2 regions of the Priestia sp. LL-8 genome follow, and region 2 is predicted to be linked to the other one. Evidence: riboswitches for the same ligand, from Rfam matches in the RefSeq annotation. Region 2 holds a riboswitch; the other holds the start of a gene.

Region 1 (3,420 bases), 880 kb from region 2:
TTTCACCCCCACTATGACCGCTTTGATATTCGTATTAAATATAATATTAAAAAACCCTACATTTTAACTTATGTAGGAAGATTAGCTAAAGAAAAGAACGCTGATTTTTTAATGAAAATCGCACGATCTCTACCCGATCATATCCGCCATCAAATTCACTGGGTTATTGTGGGAGACGGCCCTTTAAAAGAGCAAATGCAGCAGCAAGCATCTGAGCATATGACATTTACAGGCTTCCTTGAAGGTAAGCAACTTGCTCATATCTATTCATCATCTGATTTGTTTGTTTTTCCTTCAGAAACAGAAACCTTCGGAAATGTTGTACTGGAGTCTCTTGCTTCTGGAACTCCTGTAGTGGCAGCAAATGCAGGAGGCGTTAAACAGATGGTTCAGCACGGGCGAAACGGCTACCTTTGCAAACCTCACTCCTTAGAAGAATTCAGTTCGGCTATTACAGATTTACTCGATGATTTGCATCAGCGGCTTCACTTTGGCCATGCAGCGAGACAATATGCTCTTACTCAATCATGGGACGCCATTTTTCAGCATTTGCTTTCAGAATATGAAGGTGTCGTAGAAAAATCTGCTGCAGGTATTCAGTGGGCATAAAAAAAAATCTCCGTTTTCACGGAGATTTTTTTTATTATTTAGCTAAAGCTTGAGTTTTTAATGCTTCCGCTTTGTCTGTGAACTCCCAAGGAAGCTCTACATCCGTACGACCAAAGTGGCCGTAAGCTGCTGTTTGCTTATAAATTGGGCGACGTAAATCAAGCATTTTAATGATGCCTGCTGGACGTAGGTCAAAGTTTTTGCGTACTACGTCTACTAGTACTTCTTCAGAAACTTTTCCTGTACCGAATGTATCAATTGAAATAGATACTGGCTGTGCAACACCAATTGCATATGCTAGTTGTACTTCACATTTATCAGCAAGATCAGCTGCTACAATGTTTTTCGCAACATAACGAGCTGCATAAGCTGCTGAACGGTCTACTTTTGTTGCGTCCTTACCAGAGAATGCACCGCCGCCGTGACGAGCATATCCGCCGTAAGTATCAACGATAATTTTACGACCAGTTAAACCAGCATCTCCTTGAGGACCGCCGATTACGAAACGTCCTGTTGGGTTAATGAAATACTTTGTATTTTCATCAATTAACTCGTTTGGAACAACTGGATTAATAACATATTCTTTTAAGTTACGCTGAATTTGCTCTAACGTTACTTCTGGGTGATGCTGAGTTGAAATAACAATTGTATCGATGCGAACAGGTTTGTTGTTTTCATCATATTCAACTGTTACTTGTGTTTTACCATCCGGGCGAAGGTAAGGAAGAATTTCTTCTTTACGTACTTCTGTTAGACGGCGAGCAAGTTTATGAGCTAATGAAATTGGAAGAGGCATTAATTCTTTTGTTTCGTTACATGCGTAACCAAACATTAACCCTTGGTCTCCAGCTCCGATTGCTTCGATTTCTTCATCTGACATTTGACCTTCACGTGCTTCTAACGCTTGGTCTACACCAGCAGCGATATCAGCTGACTGCTCGTCGATAGATGTTAATACTGCACAAGTTTCAGCATCAAATCCGTATTTTGCACGAGTATAGCCAATTCCTTTAATTGTTTCACGAACTGTTTTAGGAATATCCACGTAAGTAGAAGTTGTAATTTCACCACTTACTAAAACTAAACCAGTTGTTACGCTTGTTTCACAAGCAACACGAGCATTTGGATCCTTTGCTAGGATAGCATCAAGAATTGAGTCAGAAATTTGGTCACAAATTTTATCGGGATGTCCCTCTGTAACAGATTCTGACGTGAACAGACGACGTTGTGTTGACATCAGTTTTCCTCCTTATAAATACGATACATTGTGATACGGTACTCATTCCCTTATTTTCATTACACGTTAAAAAATATAAAAAAACCTTTCCTTGTATCGAGGAAAGGTATCAAATTCTACATAAGCCTTTCACTCTTATCGATCAAGGTTGTGCCCTTGCATCAGGTTAGCACCTTATCGTCTACACAAAAAAATGACGATGGTTGCTGGGTTTCATAGGGCCTGTCCCTCCACCAGCTCGGGATAAGAGAGTATCCGTTCAAGGACATATAATACATGAAAAAGCGCTTCACTGTCAACAACATTCAAATGGAAATCATCTCTTTATGTTTGAATCTGTTTTAATGTAACATACTCAAATTCTGAAATAGTATACCTTATTAAGAATCATCACTAAGTTTGGTTAATAAGACAGATCAAAATGAAGCTTTCACTTAAAATAGCCTCACTTTTTTCGCTTCTAGCACATATACATGTGTCTAAAATAGGTATAACGTACATTTTTTTATAATGCACAAACATTTTTAGTTAAATAGTATAGAATAATTAAATAAATGTGTTATACTAATTATAAATTTCAAACATTAATGAATAAATAATAGCTAAAAAAGGAAGGTAGTGCACATGAGTACTGTTGATATGTCTATCGAATTAAATGGTTTGCTTCAATTAAAAACAACAAAACATCAATTATCTGTTCCACAACTTGTTGAAAAAATTCTAGCTCGACGCGAAGGGACGCTGACTTCTACAGGTGCTGTGTCAGTCGAAACCGGAAAATATACAGGTCGCTCTCCTTTAGATAAATTTATTGTAAGCGATGCTGTATCTTCAAAAACGGTTGAATGGGGACCTGTCAATCAGCCAATTTCTGCTCAGCGATTCGATGCGCTATACAAAAAAGTCTTAACCCACTTAAAGAAGCAGGATGAACTTTTTGTTTTTAATGGATATGCTGGAGCTGATAAAAAGTATCAGTTACCAATTCAAGTAGTTAATGAATTTGCATGGCATAACCTATTCGCTCAGCAGTTATTCATTCGCCCTTCAGCCGAACCAAAAACAAATGATGATGTGAAGCCGTTTACAATTGTAGCAGCTCCAACGTTCAAAGCTGACCCTGAAACAGACGGGACGAATTCTGAAACCTTCATTATTCTTTCGTTAGAGCGACGTATTGTGCTAATTGGAGGAACTGAATACGCTGGTGAAATGAAAAAATCTATTTTCTCAGTGATGAACTTCTTGCTTCCTCAAAACAATATTCTATCTATGCACTGTTCTGCTAACGTAGGAGAAGAAGGTGACGTTGCATTATTCTTTGGTTTATCTGGAACGGGTAAAACAACGCTTTCTGCTGATGCAAACCGTCGTTTAATCGGAGATGACGAGCACGGTTGGTCAAGCTCTGGTGTATTTAATATTGAAGGAGGATGCTACGCGAAGTGCATTCAACTTTCCGAAGAAAAAGAACCGCAAATTTTCAATGCAATTCGCTTCGGCGCCGTACTAGAAAATGTAGTGTTAAATCAAAATACGAAAGTAGCAGATTACAATGATAATAGTTTAACAGA
Region 2 (3,420 bases):
CAAGAAGCTTCTCCTAAATGGAGAGGCTTTTTTTGTTAAAGCGTTTATCATAATTTTTAAGTGAATAGGAGATGCTACTACTAAAATTTCTAAGGAGATTAAAATCTATGAAAAGACTATTTTATACAGTCAGCACTTTTTGTTTTGTTTGGCTTGCTTTTGCAAACATTCATGTCAGCGCTCTTTCGATTGAGAAGCTTCCAATGAAGAAATCATCTGAACAATGGTCGGTTGAACTGACAAAAGCGAGCATGACGGGAGATAATCAGCTAAAGTGGAAAAATAACGTCTATCATACATATGGATTAACCGTTGCAAACATTGGAAAAGATGTAGAGCGCGTGCAGGTCCAAGCTTTTCGGCACGAAGGAAAAAATAAGGCGAAATACAGCTTGTTTTCTCCTATTGAAAGGTCTAACTTAAGCAAAAGCGGTCAACGTTTTCGCTATGCGAATTTTGCTGTTCCTGGAAAAGCGGCAGGTTTAGACATTATGATTAACTGGACGGACGAACAAGGCAATCATCAAGAACATTTTGAATTTAAATAAAAGTCTTCGCTTAGGCGAAGACTTTTTTTGCAGGAATTTATCCTCGCATGTGGAAAACGAACACAAAAGGAGAGATCGTGATGATTGCAAAAGCTACTGAAGAAGAAATACAGGAAATTCGGACGAAATCTGCTGATGCGCTGTTTGAAGGAACAATGAAGCAGTTTCATCCGTCAGCTGAACGCGTAAATGAATTAGTTGGTAATGCCCTTGAAAAAGGCTGTTATTATTTAGTTTCGAGACAAGAAAATAAACTCGCAGGCTGGGTTCTTATCGGCCCATCCGCCGACTTCTTTTCAAAAGAAGAAATTGGCTTTATCTACGAATTATATGTTGTACCGGAATACCGCGGGCAAGGTCTAGCCAAGCCGTTAATGCAAAAAGCAATCAATGAATTGTCTATCAAAGCATATCCTGAAATCAGACTCAGCGTTCATGCTGGGAATTTTGCACAGCATGTGTATCGTGAACTTGGATTTGTAGATAAACAAATATCAATGAGCCTGCAGGTGGTAAAACGTCCGTAACGTTAGTGAATGTCAGCGAGTCCATAAAACATAAGATGTTATACATGCGATGAGGTTCGGTAATGAAAGTAAAAGTAAATAAGTAGCCCAAACAGCGCCTTTATCTAGTACTTCAACGGCTCCTCCACCTGTATTGTCTGAGGAGGGGGGATCTTCAAGCGCGTTCATAATCAGAGCCGCCGCTGCTAAAATAATCCCTCCAATGCTTCCGGTTGTTTTGACAATTGCAACGTGGAAAGTAGATGAAAAGGCAATGCTAAGAAGCAGCAGCAAGCTTCCCAAAAAAGCAGATAACATATATCGTTTCATGTGCTCACCATCCTTTATAAAATCATACCATATTTTACTTCTTTTTTCTTTTTATTGAAAAGCTATTGACGTAACCTATAAAACATATTAGAATAGTCAGAAATAATTTAAAAGCGAAATATTCTTATCTAGAGAGGTGGAGGGACTGGCCCTTTGAAGCCTCAGCAACCACAATTATTGAATGGTGCTAATTCCAGCATAGCCTAGCTCTGACAGATAAGAAGAGGAATCTTTTTCTATGATGAAACCCTCTTCTTAGGAAGAAACATTTCGTATAGAAAAGGTGATGACATTGAATAATAAACAAACGGCTTTATGCATTGACGATTATTTAGATCTATACTTATTAGCAAAAGAAATAAAAGACGAAACGTGGCAGCAGGAAATCTTAGCCGCGCTAAAAACGCAGCAAAGTCGTTCATTTGAAGAAAAACAATCCGCCCTCGTTCAAGAGATATGGGAAGATTTTAAACAGTTAAATGAAGATATTTCTTTTACGTATCGCTTGATTCAAGAAGAGCCAACTAACGAACAATTTCAGGCTAAATTAAGGAAATTAAGAGAACGGCGGATCACGCTGAGCCGTGAGTTATATTTAGCTAAAAAACAGTATGTTGAACACACGCAATAAAAAGATCCGCTTGATAAACAAGCGGTTTTTTTGCATGAAAATGTTAGAATCGTTATATTTCGGGTAGTGAATAGATAAGAAAAGCAAAGGAGGGATAACAGTGGCACAAGGTGTATTATGTGAAGTGAATGAGTGTATGTATTGGAAGTCCGGAAATAAATGCAGTGCAGAGTCCATTTACGTTGTGAGTCCTGAAAGTAGTCACCATGTTTCTGAAACGGAAGAACCTGGCTGTAAAACTTTTGAACCCGCGAGATAAATGCTAGTTTTTATAAAAAAGCATAAAATGAACGATGCGCTGACGGAGTTGAGTCGGCGTTTTTCTATTTCTTAAAAATACTATTACTTAGGTGCAATAATAAATACATAGTAAAAATGCAGTGTCTGCATCTAATTGTGCGTTTAAACAAAATGATAAGATAATTTTTTCGTTTTTCGACAAAAGAAAAGTGAGAGAAAGGTGATAGAATACAAATATATAGCCTAGCTGACTTTTAGCACAAACTTATATGAAAGCGCTAACAAAAGGCTGTATTCATCTCGTTTTGACAGATTGGAAAAAGGGGAGACGTTTATGCAGGGGAAAACTCAGGGGAAAGAATTGAAACGCGGGTTAGAAGAAAGACATGTGACGCTGATGTCCTTAGGAGCAGCCATAGGGGTAGGGCTGTTTCTTGGATCTGCATCTGCTATTAAATTAGCAGGACCAGGAATATTATTGGCGTACGGATTTAGCGGAATGATTATGTTTTTTATTATGAGAGCACTTGGAGAAATGGCGATTCAAAAACCTGTTGCAGGTTCATTCAGCAAGTACGCACGCGACTATTTAGGGCCGCTTGCTGGTTATTTAACAGGTTGGAACTACTGGTTTTTATGGGTTGTAACATGTATGGCTGAAATTACAGCCGTTGGTATTTATATGGGGTATTGGTATCCGGATGTACCAAACTGGATTTGGGCGTTATCGGCGCTTGTCATCATGACAACGGTTAACTTCTTAGCTGTTAAGGCATATGGTGAACTGGAATTTTGGTTTGCACTTATTAAAATTTTAGCGATTGTGTTAATGATTGCAGTTGGATTATTAATGATTGTGTTTGGAATCGGCAACGGCGGCGTTGCGACTGGTATCAAAAACTTGTGGGACAACGGCGGACTGTTCCCGAACGGATTCAAAGGTATTTTGCTGTCGCTGCAAATGGTTATGTTTGCGTATTTAGGAATTGAAATGATCGGCGTTACCGCAGGAGAAGTGAAAAATCCGGAAAAATCTTTAGCAAGAGCGATCGATTCTGTCTTTTGGCGTATTCTTATTTTCTACGTCGGTGCATTATTTGTCATTATGTCAATTTATCCTTGGCAAGAAATTGGTTCACAGGGAAGTCCATTTGTATTAACGTTT

Evidence for each region. Region 2 has a riboswitch for S-adenosylmethionine ahead of U9R83_RS19755 (hypothetical protein). Riboswitches for the same ligand answer to the same signal wherever they lie in the genome.
Region 1: linked by a shared signal. The riboswitch ahead of metK (methionine adenosyltransferase) and the one ahead of U9R83_RS19755 (hypothetical protein) in region 2 are both predicted to bind S-adenosylmethionine.

Annotation. Positions count from the first base shown of each region.
Region 1 covers NZ_JAZAQH010000001.1:4,650,235-4,653,654, forward strand. Annotated here, with positions in the region: gene U9R83_RS24240 (glycosyltransferase family 4 protein) at 1-609, shown strand, start outside; gene metK (methionine adenosyltransferase) at 644-1,846, opposite strand; SAM riboswitch class I at 1,979-2,096, opposite strand; gene pckA (phosphoenolpyruvate carboxykinase (ATP)) at 2,471-3,420, shown strand, end outside.
Region 2 covers NZ_JAZAQH010000001.1:3,766,868-3,770,287, reverse strand. Annotated here, with positions in the region: gene U9R83_RS19770 (hypothetical protein) at 108-548, shown strand; gene U9R83_RS19765 (GNAT family N-acetyltransferase) at 629-1,075, shown strand; gene U9R83_RS19760 (hypothetical protein) at 1,088-1,384, opposite strand; SAM riboswitch class I at 1,506-1,607, shown strand; gene U9R83_RS19755 (hypothetical protein) at 1,677-2,015, shown strand; gene U9R83_RS19750 (DUF1540 domain-containing protein) at 2,116-2,274, shown strand; gene alaP (alanine permease AlaP) at 2,590-3,420, shown strand, end outside.